Regions from separate parts of the Kitasatospora sp. NPDC056327 genome, predicted to be linked through region 1. Evidence: riboswitches for the same ligand, from Rfam matches in the RefSeq annotation. Region 1 holds a riboswitch; the other holds the start of a gene.
The links. Region 1 has a riboswitch for cobalamin ahead of ACFCX4_RS04705 (prenyltransferase/squalene oxidase repeat-containing protein). Riboswitches for the same ligand answer to the same signal wherever they lie in the genome.

Region 1 (11,626 bases):
CACCGCACCCCCGGCGGTGCCCCGGCCGCCGCCGTCGACTTCCTGGCCGGCAGCCAGTGCGCCGACGGCGGCTTCCCGGTCTCCTTCGGCCAGGCCACCTGCACCGCCGACGCGGACGCCACCGCGCTCGCCGTCCAGGCCCTCGCCGCCACCGGACGCCCCGCCAAGGCGGCCTCCGGGCTCGGCTGGCTGACCGCCCACCAGAACGCCGACGGCGGCTTCGCGGCCGCCGGGGCCACCACCTCCAACGCCAACACCACCGGCCTCGCGACCCAGGCGCTGCTCTCCAACGCCCGCTTCGGCGCCGGACTCAAGGGCTGGAGCCGGCTGGTCAAGTTCCAGCAGCGCTGCGACGCCGACCCGGCCGTGCGCGGCGCGATCGCCTACGACGCCTCCGGCTTCAACCCCGGCACCGGCACCCGGGCCACCGCGCAGGCCGTCCTCGGCCTGGCCGGCACCCCGCTGGCCACCCTCTCCGCGGCCGGCGCCCGTCCCGACGCGCCCACCCTCGCCTGCCCCGCGCCCGCGGGCCACTGACGACCCACGACCAGCAGAGGAGAGACCAGATGACCGACACCCCGGCCCGCCCGGCCCGCCGCACGCTCGGCTCGATCGCCGCCGCGGCGGCCCTCACCGCCGGCCTGCTCGGCGTCTCCGCCGTCCAGGCCCCGCAGGCCCGGGCCGCCGCCTGCGCCGGCACCAGCGGCGTCACCGTCGTGGTCGACTTCACGGCGGTCGGCGGCGGCATCCAGACCGGCTGTGCGCCCGGCGACCCGGCCAGCGGACTCGCCGCGCTCACCGGAGCCGGCTTCCCGTACACCTTCCACCCGCGCTACCCCGGCTTCGTCTGCACCATCAACGCCCTGCCGACGACGTGCACCAACCCCACCGGCAGCGCCTACTGGTCGTACTGGCACGCCCAGCACGGCGGCCCCTGGTCGTACAGCAGCCTGGGGGCGGGCAGCTACGACCCGGCGCCCGGCGACGTCGAGGGCTGGGCCTTCGGCGCCGGCGCCCAGCCGGGCATCACCGCTCCCTGACCCCCGGTGCACCGGTGCCCCGGTCCTCCGCGACGGAGACCGGGGCACCGGTGGGTCCTGGGGCGTTCAGGCCGTCAGGCGCGGCCGCCGCCGGATCAGCTGCCGTAGCGCAGCGAGACGGTGTCGCCGAGGTGGACGGTGGTGGCCCGGGTGGCGGCGGTCGCGGTGGCGCCGTCGAGGCTCACCTTCCAGGCGGCGGAGCCGCTGTTGGCGGTGCCGTTGAGCGCCGTGATCGTCCCGCCGCCGGTGGCGGGGGTGACGGACGTGACGCAGCCGCCCGGGGTGGCGGTGGCGGCCGCGTCGAGGACGTCGCCGAGCGTCGCGGTGGTGCCGGTCGGGTTGACGGTGACGGCGCAGACCTTGAGCGCGCCGGTGCCGTCGTCGACGACCAGGGCGAGCCGGGCGGCGGTGCCGGAGGCGAACGCGATGGTGGCAGACCAGGTCGGCTCCCCGGCCGTGACCGGAGCGGGCGGGGCGGCGGTGAACCCGGCACCGGCGACGGCGCGCAGGCCGTCGACGGAGGCGTAGGGGGAGGGCGTGGTGTCGGTGGGCTGGTACTTGAACCCGCCGCCGGGCTTGAACTGCTGGGCGATCAGGAAGTCGACCGGGGTCTTGCCGGTGCCGCTGGTGAAGTCGGCTCCCTGGGGGTTGATGCCGCAGGCGTTGAGGCCGGAGACGGCCCAGCCGTTGGAGTCGGTGTTGACGCCCCACATGGCGTTGAACGCGCCGGAGGCCAGCAGCTTGCCCTTGAGGAAGTTCTTGGCGGCGACGACCGCCGGGTCGGTGCCGGGCACGCCGCCGACGCACAGGGAGGCCATGGCGGCCCCGGTCATGTCGATGTCGCTGCCCGTGCCGATCTCGGTGGGGTCACCGGCGGCCTTGGTGTAGTTCCAGCCGCCGTCCGTGTGCTGGTTGGCCCGCACAGCCGTGACGGAGGCGTCCAGCAGGGCCTGCGGAACGCGCTTGGCGCCGCCCTGGGTCCTGGCGCCGCCGAGGGCGAGGAGACCGAACACGGTCCCGTTGAAGTTGGCGGACGGGCCCCAGTAGCCGGGTTCGGCGGTCTGCCAGTAGGAGACCGCGTCGGCGATCAGGTTGCGACCGGGGCCGACGCGCGCGGGGTCGACGCCGGCGGCGTAGGCGTTCAGGATGCCCCGCTGGTAGTCGGTGGCGACCGGAGAGGCGCCCGGCCAGCCGGCGGCGGCGAGCTGGTTGCGGTAGACGAGACGGGCGTTCTTGGTGACGTCGCCGCCGGGCGTCACGTCGGCCGCCGCGGCGCCGGCCGCGGCCAGCGCGCTGAAGGCCCACTCGTTGGAGAGCCCGCCGCCGGTGACGTAGCTGCCGTCGGCGGCCTGGAGGGACTTCAGGTAGGTGACGCCGGTGCTCTTCGAGGTGGCGATCTGGGCCGGGGTGGCGGTCGCGTGGGCGGGGACGGCCGACAGCAGCAGCGCCCCGGCCGCCAGCGACACGGTCACGGCGGAGGCGAGGCGGGAGGAGGTGCGGGGTGTCGTGAGGAGGGTCACGGAACGGCTCCTTGGGGTGGCGGGCGCCGACCCGGCCCCGGCCCCGGCGCTCCCGGGGGAGCGCGACGGCCCGAGCGGCCGCCGCCCGGATCGCGTGGGCAGGCTTTCGCCGTAGTACTCGGCCGGGCGGGCATTCGGGCTCGGGGTGCCGCAGGACACCACCCCACACCGCTGCGCGTCAGCCCCGGATTCGCACCGGGTTCCCCCGCTCGGCCACCGCGGACGCTACCGCACCGCCGGACGTTCCACGAGGTGGGGAAGGCGACATGACGCACCGTTGACTCCGACTCGCAGACGTGGTCAGATGAACCGGTTTTTCATCCTCGGCATCAGGGGAAGCCGGTCCGAATCCGGCGCTGACCCGCAACCGTAGATCCGCCCCAGCGGCGGATGAGCCGGAATGCCTGTACCGGGGCCTTGTCACAGAAGTGCTTGCGTCGTCGTGGACTACGACGCGGTCGGGGCGGTTCCTCCTGGGGGGAGCCGTCGGCTGCGCCGTGCGGACCCGGTGACCGATCGGGGAGTCGCCAGTGAGGGCCAGGAACAGCCGTACGAGCCGCGGATCCAGAGGGTTCACGTCCTTTCTCGCCACCACTGCCGTCGCGGTCGCCGCGGGCGGCACCGTCCTGCTCGCCCACCCCGGCCGGGCCGCCGCCGACCCGATCGAGGAGTGCACGGCCACCACCGGCGCGATCGTCGCCGTCGACTTCGGCCACTGGGGCGGCGGAGTCCTCCGCGGCTGCGACGCCCGGCCCACGACCGGGATGAACCTGCTGCACAACGCCGGCTTCAGCACCACCGGCACCGAGCACGACGGCCCGGCCTTCGTCTGCCGACTCGGCAACGGGAGCTTCAACGGCGGCACCCAGTACCCGACCGCCGCCGAGGAGCCTTGCACCAACACCCCGCAGGCGACGGCCTACTGGTCCTACTGGATCGCCGAGCCCGGCCAGGACACCTGGTCCTACAGCCGGTTCGGCGCCGCCACCCAGAAGCCCAGGCCCGGCGAGGTCGAGGCCTGGGTCTACGGTGGCACCGACATCGGCGGCACCAGCGGGAAACCGACCTTCACCCCGGACTCCGTCCGCGCCAGGAACGGCGGACCGTCGCCCACCGCGACCCCGACCGCCTCCCCGGGCCCGACCGCCCCGACGTCCTCCGAGGGCGACCCGAAGGCCGCGGCGTCCTGGCTGGCCGGCCGACTGGTCGACGGCGAGTACATGGGGAACTGGGCCTTCGAAGGCCCCGACTTCCCCCGGACCTCCCTCACCGCGATCGCCCTGGCCGCGGCCGGAACCCAGGACCCGGCCCTGCGCAAGGTCGTCGGCTACCTCGCGGCGCACGCCGACGCGTTCCTGTACCCGGACGGACCCGCCGGGAAGCCCGACGCCAAAGCCGCAGCCCTGCTGGCGCTGGTCGCCGAGAGCACCGAGGGCGACCCCCGGGACTTCGGCGGCCGCGACCTGATCGCCGCGCTCACCGACCACCTGTGCACCGCGCAGGGCGAGAACGGGAAGTGCACGGCCGCCGGGGACTTCCACGGCGCAGCCTCGCCGTGGGTCCAGGCCTGGGCCGTGATCGCCCTGCGGCGCGCCGGTGTCACGCCGCCGCCCCAGGCGCTCGCCCGCTTCACCGCCCTCCAGTGCGCCGACGGCGGGACCGCCGGTTCGATGATCACGGCCGGGGGCCACTGCGAGTCCGACCCGGTGGCCACCGGCCTCACCGTCCTCGCGCTCCGTGGCACGGCCGGGGGCGAAGCCGTCGCGAAGAAGGCCTCGGACCGGCTCACGGCGAGCCAGCGGGCCGACGGCTCCTACGCCCCGTACGCCGGTGCCGCCGGGGACACGGTGAGCACCGCCGCCGCGGCCCAGGTCCTGCGGGCCACCGGCCAGGGGTCCAAGGAGGCGTCCGCCAAGGCGTGGGTGAGCGCACGGCAGAACACGGACGGCGGCTTCGGCCCCGACGAGTCGACGACCGAGTCCGACCCGGCCACCACCGAACAGGCGATCCTGGCCCTGACCGGCACCGACCCGACCACGGTCCGCCACGATCCGGACGGCGTCACCACCCCGCCGACCACGCCCGCCGGCCGGACCCCCGACCTCGCCAGGGGCAGCGCCTACCTCACCGCCCCCGCGAACCTGGTCGGCGGCCACTACTACGAGGGCTTCCCGGACTTCGCGGACTTCGGCCTCACCCTCGACGGAGCCTTCGCGCTCGCCGCCACGGGCACGGACGACGCGGCCCTGCGCCGGATCGTGGACTTCCTCGACGGGCAGGCCAAGGACGGCGGCGGGCGCACCGTCAACGACTGGACCGCGATCGGTACCGAGTACGCCGGAGGCGGCTCCATCGCCAAGGAGGCGCTGCTCGCCGAGGTCGTCGGCCGTGACCCGCGCGCCTTCGGCGGACACGACCTGATCGCCGCCCTCGCCGCAGCCGTCTGCGCCGGGGCCGACGCGGCCACCGGCTGCGCCGGCCCCGGCAACTACACCTACGCCACCTCGGTGTTCTCCCAGGCGCTCGGCATCATGGCGCAACTGCGCGCCGGCGACACCGCGAACGCCGACTCCGCGGTCGCCTACCTGAAGAGCCTCCAGCACGCCGACGGCTCCTGGCCGAGCCTGATCCCCGCCACCGGCGACTCCGACGTGGACAGCACCGCGATGGCGGCCATGGCGCTCGCGCTCGTCCCCGGCACCGAGGCCGCTCGGGCGGTCGACAAGGGCATCTCCTGGCTGGCGGGTCGGCAACTGCCGGACGGGGGCTTCCCCGGCGCGGCCGGAAACTCCACCAACTCGGCCGCGCTCGCCGTCCAGGGCATGGGTCTGCGCCAGGCCGCGTACGCCCCCGGGATCGCGAAGGCGCTCGACTTCCTCGCCGGACAGCAGAACGGCGACGGCGGCTTCAACGTCGCCTCCGAGGGCCAGCGGGGTTCGGACGTGCGGGCCTCCGCCCAGGCGGTCGGAGGCGCCACCGGGATCTCCTTCGGCACCCTGCGCCGGGACCTCGGAGGCTCTCCGACCCCTACCCCGACCCCCACCGCCACCTCGACGCCGACCGGCTCTCCGGCCCCCACGGCGACCTCGACCCCGACCGTGAGCGGCAGCCCTTCGCCGTCCCCGACGGTCACCGCCTCCCCGGCACCGACCGGAACGTCCGCGGCCGCCACCACCCCCGGGGACGTGCCCACCGGTGCCCCGGTCCCGGGTGCCGCAGGCGGCGCAGGCCGGGGCGGCGGGGTGCCGGTCGATGCCACGCCGGCCGGGACGAACACCGGAAGCCTGGCACGCACCGGAGCCGAGACGCTGGGTCCGGCGACCGCCGCGGCCGTGCTGGCCGCCGTCGGAGCGGGCGCGGTCCTGATCGCCCGCCGCCGCGCGGGATCGACCCCGGGGCGTCACCGGTGACCCGGCTGCTCGGCCGGCTGCTCGGAGCCGCCGGCGGGACGCTCGCCCTCGCGTTCGGCGGGCTCACCGCCGTTCCCGCTCCGGCAGTGGCGGCGCCGCAGCCGATCGGGCAGTGCACCACCGGCTCCGGTGCGGTGCTCGCCGTGGACTTCAGCAGGTGGGGCGGGCCGCTGCTGCGCTCCTGCGGCACGACCCCCACCACCGGCTACGCGCTGCTCAACCAGGGTGGCTGGAAGACCGCGGGTACCGGGCACGACGGACCGGCGTTCATCTGCCGGATCGGCTACAGCGGGTTCCAGGGCGGCAAGCAGTTCCCCGCCCCGGACCAGGAGAAGTGCGTGCTGACGCCCCCGGCCACGGCCTACTGGTCGTACTGGCACGCCGACCCGGGCCAGAACGAGTGGTCGTACAGCCAACTGGGCGCGATGAGCTATCAGCCGAAACCGGGCAGCGTCGACCTGTGGATCTTCGGCGGCACGAACATCGAGGGCACGGAGGGGCGGCCCACCTTCTCGCCGGACACCGTGCGCGCCCACAACACGGTGCCCGGCGGTGGAACGGCCACCACCCCCGCCCAGCCCCCGCCGCCGACCGACCCCGGAAACGGCAGCACCGGCGGCAGCACCGGTGGCTCCACCGGCGGTGCGGCAGCCGGGGGTGGTACCTCGTCCGGCGGGAGCGGCTCGTCCGGTGGCACCGGATCCACCGGAGGCAGCGGTTCCACCGGCGGCTCGACATCCTCCGGCGGTGGCACCGGACCGGGCGGATCCTCCGGCGGCGGCAGTGCAAGCGGTGGCGGCACGGCGCCGAAACGGCCGACCGCGGCCCCGAGCGCCACCTCCGGCGCCGCTCCTCCCCGGCCGGCGACCCCGCCGGCCGAGGTGCCGACAGCGGTGGTGCCGGTACCGGAGCCCACGGAGCCCTCGGCCCCGAGCGGCGAGAGCACCGATCCGCCCGCTCCGGCGCCGTCGGAGACGCCTGCGGCCGTCGAGACCGCTCCCGCGCCGGAGTCCCCGACCGAGACACCGGCCCCGTCGGCGTCCGTGAACGCCGCAGGGCCGCCGGTGGTGGACGCGGCCCCGGCGGCCGAGGCCCCGCACGACGCCGGGTCGATGGTCCCCGCCGTGGTCGGCGGTGCCCTCCTGGTGCTCCTGGGGCTGGTCACCTTCGGCGTCGCGCGCCGTCGCCGCCGGGCCGAGTGACCGGGTGACCATGCCCGGCGCACCCGGCACCGGCCTCCCCCGACCCGCCCCCGGGCGCGCCGGGGGAGGCCGGCGCAGCCCGCGCGACCTCCACCCCCTGGCCTGGTGGACCTGGGCGCTCGCCCTGGCGACCGCCGCGAGCCGCACCACCAACCCGCTGCTGCTCCTGCTCGTCCTCGCCGTCCTCGGCCACGTCGTCACCGCCCGCCGCACGGAGGCTCCGTGGGCCCGGGGCTTCAAGTACTACCTGGTGCTGGCACTCACGGTGGTGGCGATCCGGGTGGTGTTCCGCTGCGTCTTCGCCACCGGCATCACGCCGCACGACCACCTGCTCTTCTCGCTGCCCCACATCCCGACCCCCGCCTGGTACGCGGGCATCCGGATCGGCGGCCCGGTCTCGCTGGAGGCCACCCTCTCGGCGGCCTTCGACGGACTGCGGCTCGCCTGCCTGATCTGCTGCATCGGCGCCGCCAACACCCTCGCCAACCCCAAACGCGCCCTTCGTGTCCTGCCCGGCGCGCTCTACGAGCTCGGCGTCGCCGTGACGGTCTCGCTCAGCGTCGCCCCGCAGCTGGTGCAGAGCGTCCAACGGGTCGCGCGGGCACGGCGGTTGCGGGCGGGCCGGGCCAAGGGCGTGCGGGCCCTGCGCGGCATCGTCGTCCCGGTCCTGGAGGACGCCCTGGAGCGTTCGCTCCACCTGGCCGCCGCGATGGACTCGCGCGGCTACGGACGCTCGGGCACCGTCACCCGCCGCTCCCGCCGGACCACCGGTGCCCTGATGCTGCTCGGCATGTGCGGGCTCTGCGCAGGGGTGTACGGGTTGCTGGACGGAACCGCCCCCGCCGCGCTCGGACTGCCCGCCTTCGTCATCGGTGCCGGGCTGTGCGTGGCCGGGCTGCTGTTCGGAGGGCGCCGGGTCCGGCGCACCACCTACCGCCCGGACCGCTGGCGGGCCGCCGAGTTCGGGGTCGCCGGCTGCGGGGTGGCCGCCGCCGTCCTGCTGTTCGCCACGGTCGGTTACGACGCCACCGATCTCAACCCCTCCCTCTACCCGCTGAGTTGGCCGACGCTGCCGCCGGTCCCGGTGTTCGCCCTGCTGCTGGCCGGCGCCGCCGGTGTCATCGCCCCGCCGCCCGGCCGCCCGACGGTGCCCGGCGCCGTGCCCCGTCCGCGGGGCGGGACACCCGCGCCCACGCGTGCCGGCAGTGCCGACCGCCCGTCCACCGAGGTGACCAAGTGATCCGATTCGACCAGGTCGGCGTGGTGTACGACGGCGCGACCACTCCGGTCCTGCGGGACGTCGACCTGCACATCCCGGAGGGGGAGCTCTGCCTGGTGGTCGGCCGCACCGGCGTCGGCAAGTCGACCCTGCTCGGCGCCGTCAACGGCCTGGTCCCGCACTTCACCGGCGGCACCCTGCGCGGCCGGGTGACCGTCGACGGCCGGGACACCGCCCGGCATCCGCCGCGTGAACTGGCCGACGTGGTCGGCGTGGTGGGCCAGGACCCGCTGGCCGGCTTCGTCACCGACACGGTGGAGGAGGAGCTCGCCTACGTCATGGAGCAGCTGGCCGTCCCGCCGGAGGTGATGCGCAAGCGCGTGGAGGAGACCCTCGACCTGCTCGGCCTGGCCGACCTGCGCCACCGCGCGCTCCACGAGCTCTCCGGCGGTCAGCAGCAGCGCGTCGCGATCGGCTCCGTGCTGACCGCGCACCCCCGGGTCCTGGTCCTGGACGAGCCGACCTCGGCCCTGGACCCGACCGCGGCCGAGGAGGTGCTCGCCGCCGTCACCCGGCTGGTCCACGACCTCGGCGTCACCGTCCTGCTCGCCGAACATCGCCTGGAGCGGGTCGTCCAGTACGCCGACCGGGTCGCCTACCTGCCCGGTGACGGCACCGTCGTGGACGGCCCGCCCGCCGAGGTCTTCCGGCGCACGACGGTCGCACCGCCCGTCGTCGACCTCGGACGCCTGGCCGGCTGGCAGCCGCTGCCGCTCTCCGTCCGCGACGCCCGCCGCGCCGCCGCGCCGCTGCGCGAGCGGCTCACCGCCGTGCGCGTCCCCCCGCCGCGTCCGGCGGCCACAGCGGGGGAGACCGTGCTGGAGGCCCGCAAGGTGGTCGTCCGCCACGGTCCGGTGACCGCCGTCCGGGAGGCCGGACTGGAGCTGCGGGCCGGCGAGGTCACCGCCCTGATGGGGCGCAACGGCTCCGGCAAGTCGTCCCTCCTCTGGGCCCTCCAGGGCTCCGGGCCCCGGCAGGGCGGCAGCGTGCGGGTCACGGGGACCGGCGGAGGGCGGCCCCAGGACCCCAGACGGGGCTCCGCGGCGGAGGCCCGCCGGCTGGTGGGACTCGTACCGCAGACCCCCACCGACCTGCTGTACCTGGAGACGGTCGCCGAGGAACTCGGCCAGGGTGACCGCGAGTCCGGCCGGGCCGCCGGGGCGACCGCACGGCAGATCCTCGACCGTCTCGCCCCCGGGATCCCCGACGGCAGCCATCCCCGTGACCTCTCCGAAGGCCAGAAACTGGCCCTTGTCCTGGCGATCCAGCTGGCCGCGGCACCCCGGGTGGTCCTGCTGGACGAACCCACCCGGGGGCTCGACCACCACGCGAAGGAGGCGCTCGTCGGCATCGTCGACGCCCTGGCCGCCGAGGGACGCACGGTCATGGTCTCCACCCACGACGTCGAGTTCGTCGCCTCCGCCGCCGACCGCGTGGTGGTGATGGCCGAAGGCGAGATCGTCGCCGACGGTCCCACCGCCGACGTCATCGTCGCCTCACCCACCTTCTCCCCCCAGACCGCCAAGATCCTGGCGCCACTGCCCTACCTGACGGTCGCCCAGGTGGCGAAGGGGCTGGAGACCGCGGAGGCCGCCCGATGACCGCCGTCCGGATCCCCGGCCGGGCCCGCGTGGTCGTCGCCCTCGCCGCCTTCGTCGGCCTGGTCGCCTTCACCTGGCCGTTCGTCGTCGCCCCCGGGAAGTTCGGCTCCAACTACGCCCCGCCGCTGATCTTCGGCGCCCTGCTGGTCCTGGTCCTCGCCGTCGTGATCGCCGAGATCGCCTCCGGCGGCATCGACGCCAAGGCCCTCGCCATGCTCGGCGTCCTCTCCGCCGTCAACGCCGCACTCCGGCCGCTCGGTGCCGGCACCGCCGGGGTCGAGACGGTCTTCTTCGTCCTCGTCCTCGCCGGACGTGTCTTCGGCCCCGGTTTCGGCTTCACCCTCGGCTGCACCTCCCTGTTCGCCTCGGCCCTCCTCACCGGGGGCGTCGGGCCGTGGATGCCCTACCAGATGTTCGGCTGCGCCTTCGTCGGCCTGCTCGCCGGGCTGCTCCCGCGAACCCGGCGGCGCTGGGAGGTCCCGATGCTGGCCGCCTACGGGGCCTTCTCCGGCTACCTCTTCGGATTCCTGCTGAACCTCTCCTTCTGGCCGTTCTCCACCGACCCGAACAGCTCCGTCGCCTACCTGCCCGGCCTCCCCTTCACCGAGCAGTGGCACCGATACCTGCTCTTCGACCTGGCCACCTCCCTCGGCTGGGACACCGGCCGCGCCGTCACCACCTTCACCGCCGTCCTCGTCGTCGGCCCCGCCGTCCTCACCGTCTTCCGCCGCGCCGCCCGGCGCGCCAACTTCGAGCCCACCGTGCGCTTCGAGAAGCCGGAGGCCACCGGCAGGCCGGCCGCGGAACCAGCCCGGTAGTCGGAAAGGGTCATCACCATGCCGAAGGCCGGGAAGCCCCGGACGGAGACAGTGGACGGTGTGCAGGTCGTCGTCCTGTCCCCGGAGCAGTACGACGGGCTGGAGGCCAACCGGCGCAGGGTCGGGGGCCTGCAGACCCTGGTCGCCCGGATGAAACAGGAGCTGCGCCACGGGCGCGGGCTGCTGAGGGAGGTGGAGCAGCTGCTGGCGGAGCTTCCCGCCGAGCTGCTCGCGGACCTGGAGGACCGGATGGATCCGGGTCGCGGGCTCTCCGAGCTGCTCGGTGACATCCGTGCGGCACTGTCGGCCGGCGCCGCGTCGTCCGGAAGCTCAGACACGCCCGGGGAGTGACGCCGCGTGGCCCCGTCGGCCGAGCCGGAGCGGCCGGAACCGCGTTGACCACCGGTGAGTCGGCTGTCGCACGTGGTACTGGACCGGACGGCGGTCTTTACGGACGGGCTGCGGCTCGCCCACCCTGGAACGGTCGACGAGTCGTGCGGGTCTCGGGCCGGGAGGGACGGATGTCGAAGGGCACCTCGGGGGAGTACTGGACCGCGCCGGCGCTGCCCAGCCGGTTCAAGCACGACCTGTTGAGCCGGTACATACCGAAGTTCGGCGGAATGACCGGCTCACCGGGGGGTGAAGTGGTCTACCTGGACGGGTACGCGGGAGAGGGACGCTATCTCAACGGCGAGTCCGGGTCGGCCGACCGTGTGCTCAGGGTCGCGGCAGCGCACCAGGACCGAGGACAGGTCC
Region 2 (11,626 bases), on a different contig from region 1:
TACCGGCTGGCCCGCCGCACCTGCGGCTTCGCCTGCCGCAACTACCTGGCCAACGGCATCTCCTGCATCATCGACGACGCCGTCTTCCCCAACCGCCCGGCGATCGGCCTCGGCGGCTGGAAGCGGCACATCGGCCCCGGCATGATCCCGGTGGTGCTGCTGCCCAGCCTGGACTCGGTGCTCGGCCGCAACGCCCGGCGCAGCGGCAACCGCCGGCTCGGTGACGAGGAGGTGGCCCGGATCCACGGCCGGATGGCCGGCTGGTACAACTCGGGCCTGCCGATCATCGACAACTCCCACCTCGACGTGGCCGCCACGGCGGCCGAGCTGGACCGGGTGATCCTGGCCCGGCTGATGGGCGTCCCGGTCCGCTGAGCCCGGCCGCCGGCCGTCCGCGGCCGGTGCTCCGGGCGGGCCGGGCTGTCGGTGCCGGCTGCGATGATGGACGCGTCCTGAACGAACCACCGGGGGGAGCCGCGCCCGTGCCGGAAGGCCACATCATCCACCGCCTCGCCGCCGAGAACCACCGTGCCTTCGGCGGCCGGCCGGTCCGTGCCAGCAGTCCGCAGGGCCGCTTCGCGGACGGCGCCAAGCTGATCGACGGGCGGGAGCTGACCGCGGCGGAGGCCACCGGCAAGCACCTGTTCCTCGGCTTCGGCGAGGACGCCTGGGTGCACGTCCACCTCGGGCTGTACGGCGGGTTCACCTTCGGCGAGCCGGGTGACGGCCCGGTGCCCGAGCCGGTCGGCCTGGTCCGGCTGCGGCTGGCGAACGACGAGCACTTCGCGGACCTGCGCGGTCCCAACACCTGTGCGCTGATCACCGGCGCGGAGAAGGCCGCGGTGGCCCGCCGCCTCGGTCCGGACCCGCTGCGCGCGGACGCCGACCCGGACGCCGCCTGGCGGCGGATCTCCGGCAGCCGCACCACGATCGCCGCGTTGCTGATGGACCAGAAGGTGCTGGCGGGCGTCGGCAACGTGTACCGCGCCGAGGTGCTGTTCCGGCACGGCATCGACCCGCACCGGGCCGGCCGCGACCTGCGCCGTGCCGAGTGGGACGCGATCTGGGCGGACCTGGTCGCCCTGATGCGCGAGGGCGTCGGCGCGGGCCGGATCGACACGGTCCGTCCCGAGCACACCCCCGAGGTGATGGGCCGGCCGCCGCGGGTCGACGACCACGGCGGCGAGGTCTACGTCTACCGGCGCGCGGGGCAGCCCTGTCTGGTCTGCGGAACCGACGTCCGTGCCGAGGAGCACGCCTCCCGCAACCTCTTCTGGTGCCCGTTCTGCCAGCCCGCCGCCGCCTGGACGTGAGGCGGCGCGGGAGGGCGTGAGCGGTCGTGAGGTGACGCCGGCTCCGGTCCGGCCGGGCCGGCGTCAGCCCGCCGAAGCCCCGTCGGCGTCACCGGCGCACTGGTCCAGCAGGGGGCGCAGGCCGGCGTCCACGAGCCGGTAGCGCACGACACGTCCCTCCTTCTCGCCCGCGACCACGCCTGCCGTCCGGAGCAGGCGCAGGGCCTGCGAGACGGCGGGGTCGCGCATGCCGGTGGCGACCGCGAGGTCGGTGACGGCGAGCGGGCCGGTGCGGTGCAGGGCGAGCAGCAGGGCGAGCCGTCCGGGGTCGGCGAGCAGCGCGAAGCGGTCGGCCCAGGAGCGGACCCCGGCGGTGTCGCCGATGGCCGCGATGGCCTCGCAGACCCGGTGGCCGTCGATGGTGCGGTGGCCCGCGCGGTCGGCCGGTACGAGATGCATGCGGCCCATTCTCGCAGGCGGGGCCCTGTGATCCTGGACACCTGCGCAGGTGCGCAGCCTTGCACGGGTTGTCCGCCGACCCCTACGGTGTTCCCCGCCGTGGTGCTCGGGAAGACCGGTGACGGACCCTCAGGGGTCCCAGTCCGGAGCGGCCCTCGCCACTGTGATCGGGGGAAGTCGTCCGTACCCACGACGCCACTGGGCGCTTCGCGCGCCTGGGAAGGCGGGTACGGGAGCCCCGTCAGCCAGGAGACCGGCCACGGCATCTCACGACGTCATTCCACGAGGTGCTGGAGCGTGATCCGAGCATGACCCTGCCCGAAACCGCCGCCGTCCCGACGGCGCCCGCGTCCCTTCCCGCGTTCCGCTGGCGGCGTGAGGACACCCTGCGCACGGCCGGCCTGATGGGCGTGATCCTCGCCATGCACGTGGTGGCGTTCGGCACGCTGGTCTTCCTGGTCGCACCCGAGAGGTACGAGGTCGGCACCCAGGTCTTCGGGGTGGGCCTGGGCATCACCGCCTACACCCTCGGCATGCGGCACGCCTTCGACGCCGACCACATCGCGGTCATCGACAACACCACCCGCAAGCTGATGGCGGACGGCCGGCGCCCGGTCTCGGTGGGCTTCTGGTTCGCCCTCGGCCACTCCTCGATGGTGGTGCTGATGGCCGCCCTGGTGGCGGGCGGCGCCCAGCTGGCGAACACCCTGATGGACGACGGGTCCGCCACCCACCAGTGGCTCGGCGTGGTCGGGACCTCGGCCTCCGGCGCCTTCCTCTACCTGATCGGCGCCCTCAACCTGGCGGCGCTGTTCGGCATCCTCAAGGTGTTCCGCAGGATGCGGGCGGGGTCGTTCGACGAGGCCGAGCTGGAGGCGCACCTGAACTCGCGCGGCTTCCTGGCCCGGGTGCTGAACCGGGCGACCCGCTCGATCACCCGGCCCGGGCAGATGTTCCCGGTCGGCATGGTGCTGGGCCTGGGCTTCGACACCGCGACCGAGGTCACCCTGATGGTGATGGCCGGCTCGGGCGCCGCCTCCGGCCTGCCGTGGTACGCGATCGTCTGCCTGCCGCTGCTGTTCGCGGCCGGGATGAGCCTGTTCGACACCCTCGACGGCACCTTCATGAACTTCGCCTACCAGTGGGCGTTCTCCAACCCGGTGCGGAAGGTGTACTACAACCTGACGATCACCGGTCTGTCGATCGCGGTGGCGTTCGTGATCGGGACCATCGAGCTGGTCGGAGTGCTGCACGAGAAGCTGGACCTCACCGACCCGGTGAGCGGCTGGATCGCGGAGATCTCGCTGGACAACGTCGGGTACGCGATCGTCGGTCTGTTCGTGGTCGTCTGGGCGGCGGCCATCGCCTACTGGCGGCTGGCCGGGGTGGAGCGGAAGTGGGGCTCCGGGGCCGCGCCGGGAGCGCGGTAGCGGTGCCGGCCGGGCCCCCGCGGGCCCGGCCGGTGGCGTTCGGCAGGCGGATCGGGGCCCGGGTTCGTACGCTCGACGCATGGCTGATGCGTACGCGGGCCGGCGGGAGCGGTTGCGGGAGCACTGCAGTGCGTCCGGGGCCGACGCGGCGCTGATCACCCGGGCGGCGAACGTGCGGTACCTCACCGGCTGCCCGCCGTGCGGGGCGGCCCTGCTGCTCACCCGGGAGCGCGCGCTGCTCGCGCTGCCGGACGACCTCCCGCCGGACGACACCGGCGAGCACCTGATCACCCCCGAGGTCACCCGGCTCCCGGTGGCGGCCGGGGCGGACACCGCGGTCGCCGCGGCGGCGGCCGTGACCGGGCTGGGGGTGACCGGGCTGGCGGTGGAGGAGCACGACCTGACGGTCACCCGGCACCGGACGGTCGCCGGGCTCGCCGAGGGGGTGCGGCTGACGGACGTGGGGCGGGCGGTGGAGCGGCTGCGGCTGGTCAAGGACGAGCACGAGATCGCCGACCTGCGGATCGCCGCGGAGATCGCCGACCAGGCGCTCGGCGAACTGCTGGAGTCGATCCTGGTCGGCCGCACCGAGCGGCACCTGGCGATGGAGCTGGAGCGCCGGATGATCGACCACGGCGCGGACCGGGCGGCCTTCCCGGTCTCGGTCGGCACGGGCAGCCACTCGGGCCGGCAGGCCCACCAGCCCACCGACCGCCGGGTCGAGGAGGGCGACTTCCTGACGGTGGTGCTCGGCGCGCAGTACCGCGGGTACGGGGTGTCGACCGCCCGGACCTTCGTGATCGGGGCCGCCCCGGCGCCCTGGCAGGTCGAGCTGCACCGGCTGGTGTTCCGCGCCCAGCGGGCCGGCCGGGAGGCGCTCGGACCGGGGGTCGAGCAGTGCGTGCCCGACCGGGCGGCCCGGGAGATCCTGCGGGCGGCGGGGCACGCGGACGGCTCCCCGCACCCGGTCGGCCACGGCATCGGGCTGGAGATCCGGGAGGCACCGCGTCTCGGCCCCACGGACATGGGTAAACTGGACAGTCGCGTGCCGGTCACCGTCGGCCCGGGGGTGCACCTCCCGGGGCGGGGCGGGGTCCGGATCGAGGACACGCTCGTGGTGCGCCCCCCGGAGGAGGGCGGGCCCGAGCTGCTCACCATCACCACCAAGGAGCTCCTCGCCCTGTGACGCAGGTGTGCCACAGGACGCGACCCCTTGGTTCCTTGACAGCTATATCCAGGAGTAAGTGCGCCCGTGGCTTCCACGAACGATCTCAAGAACGGCATGGTCCTCAAGCTGGAGGGCGGCAAGCTCTGGTCCGTCGTCGAGTTCCAGCACGTCAAGCCCGGCAAGGGCCCGGCCTTCGTGCGTACCAAGCTCAAGGAGGTCCTGACGGGCAAGGTCGTCGACAAGACCTTCAACGCGGGCACCAAGGTCGAGACCGCCAACGTCGACAAGCGCACCATGCAGTTCTCGTACAAGGACGGCGAGAACTTCGTGTTCATGGACATGGACACCTACGACCAGCTGACCATCGAGCCGGGCGTGGTCGGCGACGCCGCCAAGTACCTGCTGGAGGGCTTCGACGCGCTCGTCGCCGTGAACGAGGGCGCGGTGCTGTACATCGAGCTCCCGGCCGCGGTCGAGCTCGTCATCTCCGAGACCGAGCCGGGCGTCCAGGGCGACCGCTCCACCGGTGGCACCAAGCCGGCGAAGCTGGAGACCGGCGCCGAGATCCAGGTGCCGCTCTTCATCACCACCGGCGAGAAGGTCAAGGTCGACACCCGCGACGGCAGCTACCTCGGCCGGGTGAAGTAAGTCCGTGTCGTCCGCACGCACCAAGGCCCGCACGCGAGCCTTCCAGATCCTGTTCGAGGCCGATCACCGCGGGGTCGACCCGCTGACCGTCCTCGCCGACTGGGTGGCCCGGGCCCGGGAGCCCAAGCCGGACGAGGGCACCCCGCAGGTCGGCGAGTACACCATGGAGCTGGTCGAGGGCTACGTCCAGTACGCCCGCCGGATCGACGAGCTGATCTCGCAGTACGCGGTCGGCTGGACGCTCGACCGGATGCCGATCGCGGACCGCAACGTCCTTCGGCTCGGCGCGTACGAGCTGATCTGGGAGGACGGCGTCCCGGACGCGGTCGTCGTCGACGAGGCGGTGGAGATCGCCAAGGAGTACTCCACCGACGACTCCCCGGCGTTCGTCAACGGCCTGCTGGCCCGCTTCATGGAGCTGAAGCCCGGCATCCGGCGCTGAACCCGAGCACCGCACCGACGGCCGCCCGACCCGACAACGGTCCGGCGGCCGTCGTGCGTGGTCACCCGTTCGGCGTATGGTGGTCCCTACTCGCCAGTAACCAGGCGTGCCGGCGGCCCGCGCCCGCCGGCGACCCCCGCAGCGAAGGGCAGGCCAACCCCATGACCACGGCGATCCGCAGCGAGTTCGACCAGGGCATCGCCCTCACCCCGCACCCCGACGGGGCCGGCCGGTACGACGGCGAACTCGGCGCCGGCTGGCGGATCGGCGGCGGCGTCAACGGCGGGCTGCTGCTGGCCTTCGCCGGCCACGCGCTCTCGCTCGCGCACACCGCCCGCCCGGAGAGCGCCGGTCACACCGACCCGGTCTCGATCAGCGGCTACTACCTCTCCTCCGCCGTGCCCGGACCCGCCACCGTGCACACCGAGGTGATCCGCACCGGCCGCACGCTCTCCACCGGCACCGCCTCGCTCGTCCAGGGCGGTACGGAGCGCCTGCGGGTGGTCGCCAGCCACGGCGACCTCGCCGCCCTCGACGGCGAGGTGCGCACCACCGCCGCCGCGCCGCAGCTGCCGCCGCCGGAGCAGTGCATCGGCGTCGAGCACGCGCCCAGGGAGCTGCTCGACCAGGCCGCCCTGCTGGAGCGCTTCGACCTGCGGCTGGACCCGGCCACCGTCGGCTGGGCGCTCGGGCAGCCGTCCGGCGCCGGCCGGATCCAGGGCTGGTTCCGGCTCGCCGACGGCCGCGAGCCCGACCCGCTGCTGCTCCTGCTGGTCGCCGACGCGCTGCCGCCGGTCACCTTCGACCTCGGGATGCCGGGCTGGGCACCGACCGTCGAGCTGACCGTCCACCTGCGGGCGAAGCCCGCCGCGGGCTGGCTGCGGGTGGTGCACGCCACCCGGAACCTGGCCGGCGGGTACTTCGAGGAGGACGCCGAGGTCTGGGACTCGACGGGCCGTCTGGTGGCCCAGTCCCGCCAGCTGGCGCGGGTGCCCCGGTAGCGCGGCACCGGCGCGGGGCCGGCGCAGGGCCGGGGCGCGTGAGCGGGCGTGCACTCCGCGTGATGAACGCGGCGCGGCCGGGGCGGACCCGGGGGGCGTGAGGGCCGGGCCGCACAACCGTGCGTGACTCCAAACATCCGATTCACCCTCGGTTACAGTCCTGTGACACGTCGTACGTGTGCGCCACGCGGGGCGGGGGAGGACAAGGTCGGCGGTGCCACCCGCCGCCGATCGTCCGTCCCGCCCGAGGAGCCCCGATGAGCCGCAACGGCCGCGCCCGCCGCACCCCCGACTGCACCGCCGCCGGCACCCGTCCGCGGGTCCGCTCGCGCGCGGCCGCCGAGCGGACCGAGGGCTGCGAGCGGCAGCGCGGCGACGGCGCCGGCCAGGCCTTCGTGATGGGCGTGCTCACCAGCGCCGAGGACTTCGAACGGGCCCGCGCCTGGCGGCTGTCCGACGCCGCCGACCACGAGCAGTACCTGCGGGAGACCGCGGAACTGCTGGCCGACGCCCGGCGCCGGTTCGACACCGTCCGGGCCCGGATGTTCCACCCGCAGGACTTCGCCGAGTTCTGTCTGCTGCACGGCCTCGACCCGGCCGAGCCGGCCGCCCGGGACCGCTACCTGGTCAACCCGCCGCTGCGCACCCAGCTGCTGGCCTATCAGGGGGAGGAGCTGGCGGGCGACTTCGTGCCCCGGCTGGTCCGGGCCCGCGAGAACGGTCTGACGCTGCGCCACGCCGACCTGCTGCTCGACGGCCGGCTCTACGGGGAGCGCGACGACGCGGTGGGTACCGCGTACGAGCGCGGCGCGGAGGTGTTCCGCCGGATGCTGCTCGGCGCCGGCAGCGGGGTCTACGAGCTGCGGGTGGCGGTGGACGCGCCGGGCGGGCGGCTGGCCGCGGCCGCCCGGGTCCTCCAGTGGGAGGACGGCGTGGTCCGGATCAACGACGAGGACCTCGAACTGCTCTGCGCGGTGCTCTGTGCCGGGCTGGCCCGTGAGCTGCCCGGCCTCGCGGTGCTGCACGGCGCCCAGGGCTCGGCCGCGGCCTGCGGCGAGTACCGGCCGACGGCCTGGGCCTGGGCCAGCGAGGGCCGGGTGTGGGCGCCCGCCGACGGGCCGGTGCGGCTCGACGGGGTGGCCGCCGAGCCGGGCTACCGCCTGGAGACGGTCTGCTGAGGCCCCTCGGGGGCCGTTCCGGGCACGGCGCGGGCCGCAGGGAGCGCCGCGGCGCGGCACCCCTCGCGGGGGCCGCGCCGTGACGTTTCTGCAGGTGTCCGCCGCTCCCGCGGGGCGGGAGACGGGCGGGCCGGTGCGGCGAGCCTCAGCCCGCCTCCTCCTCGCGCACCGCACGGCGCGCGTCGGGGTTGAGCACGCCCCAGGAGATCAGTTGCTCGGTGAGGATCGACGGCGACTGGTCGTAGATCACGGCCAGGGTGCGCAGGTCGTCCTGCCGGATCGACAGCACCTTGCCGTTGTAGTCGCCGCGCTGGCTCTGGATGGTCGCCGCGTAGCGCTGCAGCGGGCCGGCCTTCTCGGACGGGACCTGGGTCAGTCTCTCCAGGTCGAGGACCAGGCGCGGCGGCGGCTCGGCCGCGCCGCCGGGCGTGCCGCCGGGCAGCAGCTCCTGCACCGGGACCCCGTAGAACTCGGCCAGTTCGGCCAGCCGCTGCACGGTGACCGCACGGTCGCCGCGCTCGTACGAGCCGACGACGACTGCCTTCCAGCGCCCCTGGGACTTCTCCTCGACACCGTGCAGGGAGAGCCCCTGCTGAGTGCGGATGGCTCGGAGCTTGCCTCCGAGCTGCTTCGCGTAGTCGCTGGACATTGATCTCCCCGGACGAGATTGCTTCGCGTTCAGTGGTGGGTCACGGGCGATTGGCCGACGCCGTTACCGGTGGGTTCGACGTCCGTCTCGTAACTCACTGTGAGGTTACGTAGAGTGAGGTAGTTGCGTCAAGCCGAATGGGGCAGTCGTGCGAATGGGCCGCATCACCGGTGCGTCCGGTGCGTGAACCCGGGGAAGCGGAATGATGGCCGTCGGTTGGCCACAAATGACGCTGATAGGATGGCGGAGCCCGCGCCGCACCCCGGCGGGGCTTCCCAGACATCCTTTAAGACCCGTCCCGTGAGGCGGGGAAGGAGGTCCGCTTCGGCATGACCGCACACCAGGAATCCGCTCCGAGGCCGCCGCACCAGGTGCTGGACGGCACGGACATCGCCCGGGTCATCACCCGGATAGCGCACGAGATCGTCGAGCGCGCCAAGGGCGCCGAGGACGTCGTGCTGCTCGGCATCCACACCCGGGGCGTCCACCTCGCCCGGCGGCTGCACGCCCGGCTGGCGCAGATCACCGGCCAGGAGATCCCGCTCGGCACCCTGGACATCACCATGTACCGGGACGACCTGCGGCTGAAGCCCGCCCGCGCGCTGGAGCACACCGAGATCCCGCCCGGCGGCATCGACGGCCGGCTGGTCGTCCTCGTCGACGACGTGCTCTTCTCCGGGCGCACCATCCGCGCCGCGCTCGACGCCCTCAACGACATCGGCCGCCCGCGCGCCGTCCAGCTCGCGGTGCTCGTCGACCGCGGCCACCGCGAACTGCCGATCCGCGCCGACTACGTGGGCAAGAACCTCCCCACCTCGCTGCGCGAAGCCGTCCAGGTGCGCCTGTCCGACCGCGACGGCGTGGACGCCGTGCTGGTCGGCGACCGCGACTACGCCGCGCGCTCCTCCCAGGCCCTGGCCTCCCAGCCCACCGAACCGCACCTCCCGGAGTAGCCCGCGTGAAGCGCCACCTCGTGTCCGCAGCCGATCTCAGCCGCGACGACGCGCTGCTCGTCCTGGACACCGCCGAGGAACTCGCCCAGCTCTCCGGCCGGGCCGTCAAGAAGCTCCCCACCCTCCGCGGCCGCACCGTGGTCAACCTCTTCTTCGAGGACTCCACCCGGACCAAGACCTCCTTCGAGGTCGCCGAGAAGCGGCTCTCCGCCGACGTCATCAACTTCTCCGCCAAGGGCTCCTCGGTCTCCAAGGGCGAGAGCCTCAAGGACACCGCCCTGACCCTGCAGGCGATGGGCGCCGACGCGGTCGTCATCCGGCACCACGCCTCCGGCGCGCCGGCCCGGCTCGCGCAGTCCGACTGGCTGCACGGCAGCGTCATCAACGCCGGTGACGGCACCCACGAGCACCCCACCCAGGCGCTGCTCGACGCCTTCACCATGCGCCGCCACCTCAACCCGGGCTCCGGCCACGACCTCGCGGGCCGCCGGGTGACCCTCGTCGGCGACGTCCTGCACAGCCGGGTCGCCCGCTCCAACGTCCACCTGCTCACCACGCTCGGTGCCCAGGTCACGTTCGTCGCGCCGCCGACCCTGCTGCCGATCGGCATCGAGAACTGGCCCTGCGAGGTCAGCTACGACCTGGAGAGCGTGCTCCCCAAGACCGACGCGCTGATGATGCTGCGGGTCCAGCGGGAGCGGATGAACGCCGCGTTCTTCCCCACCGAGCGCGAGTACGCCCGCCGCTACGGCCTGGACGGCGCCCGGATGGCCCAGCTGCCCGAGCACGCCATCGTCATGCACCCCGGCCCGATGGTCCGGGGCATGGAGATCACCGCCGAGGTCGCCGACTCGCCGCGCTGCACGGTGGTCGAGCAGGTCGCCAACGGCGTCTCCGTCCGGATGGCCGTGCTCTACCTGCTGCTCGGCGGCGCCACCCTCACCGACACCCCCCGTACCGACTCCGGCGAGACCGCCCGGTGAACGAGCGAAGCGAGCGAACCCACACGATGGTCACCTACCTGATCCGCAACGCCCAGGTCCTCGGCGGGGCCCCGCAGGACCTCCACCTCGCCGACGGCGTGATCCGGGCGGTCGGCACCGCCCTGGACGTCGTGGCGGACATCGAGATCGACGCCACCGGGCTGATCGTCCTGCCCGGCCTGGTCGACCTGCACACCCACCTGCGCGAGCCCGGCCGGGAGGACGCCGAGACCGTCCTCACCGGCACCCGGGCCGCCGCCAAGGGCGGCTTCACCGCCGTCCACGCCATGGCCAACACCTTCCCGGTGGCCGACACCGCGGGCGTGGTCGAGCAGGTCTGGCGCCTCGGCCAGGAGTCCGGCTACTGCGACGTGCAGCCGGTCGGCGCCGTCACCGTCGGCCTGGAGGGCAAGAAGCTCGCCGAGCTCGGCGCCATGCACGAGTCCGCGGCCGGCGTCCGGGTCTTCTCCGACGACGGCAAGTGCGTCGACGACGCGGTGATCATGCGCCGCGCGCTGGAGTACGTGAAGGCCTTCGACGGTGTCGTCGCCCAGCACGCGCAGGAGCCCCGGCTGACCGAGGGCGCCCAGATGAACGAGGGCCAGGTCTCCGGCGAGCTGGGCCTGGGCGGCTGGCCGGCCGTCGCCGAGGAGGCGATCATCGCCCGCGACGTGCTGCTCGCCGCGCACGTCGGCTCCCGGCTGCACGTCTGCCACGTCTCCACCGCGGGCTCGGTCCAGATCATCCGCTGGGCCAAGGCCAAGGGCTGGGACGTCACCGCCGAGGTCACCCCGCACCACCTGCTGCTGACCGACGAGCTGGTCCGCTCCTACGACCCGGTCTACAAGGTCAACCCGCCGCTGCGCACCGCCGACGACGTCCGGGCGCTGCGCGAGGCGCTCGCCGACGGCACCATCGACGCCGTCGCCACCGACCACGCGCCGCACCCGGCCGAGGACAAGGACTGCGAGTGGGCCGTGGCCGCGATGGGCATGGTCGGCCTGGAGACCGCGCTGTCCGTGGTGCAGCAGACCATGGTCGACACCGGCCTGCTGAACTGGGAGGGCGTCGCCGACCGGATGTCCCACCGCCCGGCCCGGATCGGCCGGCTCGCCGGCCAGGGCCGCCCGGTCTCGGTGGGTGAGCCCGCCAACCTGGTGCTCTTCGATCCCGCGTACCGTGGTGCCGTGAACCCCGACAGCTTCGCCACCCGTTCCCGCAACACCCCCTACAAGGGCCTCGACCTGCCCGGCCGGGTGCACGCCACCTTCCTGCGCGGCACCGCGACCGTGCTGGCCGGCGAGCTGGTCGAGCAGGGCGGGCTCGCGTGACCACGGCCCTGCTGGCCCAGGAACAGGCCAGGGTGACCAACTGGCCGGGGTACATCGGCTGGACGGTCGGTCTGCTGCTGGTCATCGGCCTG

Region 2: linked by a shared signal. The riboswitch ahead of ACFCX4_RS20510 (HoxN/HupN/NixA family nickel/cobalt transporter) and the one ahead of ACFCX4_RS04705 (prenyltransferase/squalene oxidase repeat-containing protein) in region 1 are both predicted to bind cobalamin.

What each region holds. Positions count from the first base shown of each region.
Region 1 covers NZ_JBHJRC010000017.1:40,927-52,552, forward strand. The annotation lists gene ACFCX4_RS04690 (prenyltransferase/squalene oxidase repeat-containing protein) at 1-537, shown strand, start outside; gene ACFCX4_RS04695 (flagellar hook-length control protein FliK) at 567-1,040, shown strand; gene ACFCX4_RS04700 (hypothetical protein) at 1,136-2,560, opposite strand; cobalamin riboswitch at 2,689-2,766, opposite strand; cobalamin riboswitch at 2,856-2,987, shown strand; gene ACFCX4_RS04705 (prenyltransferase/squalene oxidase repeat-containing protein) at 3,091-5,970, shown strand; gene ACFCX4_RS04710 (hypothetical protein) at 5,967-7,172, shown strand; gene ACFCX4_RS04715 (CbiQ family ECF transporter T component) at 7,183-8,412, shown strand; gene ACFCX4_RS04720 (ABC transporter ATP-binding protein) at 8,409-10,052, shown strand; gene ACFCX4_RS04725 (ECF transporter S component) at 10,049-10,870, shown strand; gene ACFCX4_RS04730 (hypothetical protein) at 10,931-11,221, shown strand; gene tcmP (three-Cys-motif partner protein TcmP) at 11,392-11,626, shown strand, end outside.
Region 2 covers NZ_JBHJRC010000138.1:595-12,220, forward strand. The annotation lists gene ACFCX4_RS20495 (AAA family ATPase) at 1-375, shown strand, start outside; gene ACFCX4_RS20500 (Fpg/Nei family DNA glycosylase) at 483-1,313, shown strand; gene ACFCX4_RS20505 (ArsR/SmtB family transcription factor) at 1,377-1,751, opposite strand; cobalamin riboswitch at 1,835-2,028, shown strand; gene ACFCX4_RS20510 (HoxN/HupN/NixA family nickel/cobalt transporter) at 2,060-3,181, shown strand; gene ACFCX4_RS20515 (M24 family metallopeptidase) at 3,261-4,367, shown strand; gene efp (elongation factor P) at 4,434-4,997, shown strand; gene nusB (transcription antitermination factor NusB) at 5,002-5,439, shown strand; gene ACFCX4_RS20530 (thioesterase family protein) at 5,601-6,440, shown strand; gene ACFCX4_RS20535 (hypothetical protein) at 6,698-7,618, shown strand; gene ACFCX4_RS20540 (transcriptional regulator) at 7,764-8,267, opposite strand; gene pyrR (bifunctional pyr operon transcriptional regulator/uracil phosphoribosyltransferase PyrR) at 8,597-9,220, shown strand; gene ACFCX4_RS20550 (aspartate carbamoyltransferase catalytic subunit) at 9,226-10,203, shown strand; gene ACFCX4_RS20555 (dihydroorotase) at 10,230-11,534, shown strand; gene ACFCX4_RS20560 (hypothetical protein) at 11,531-11,626, shown strand, end outside.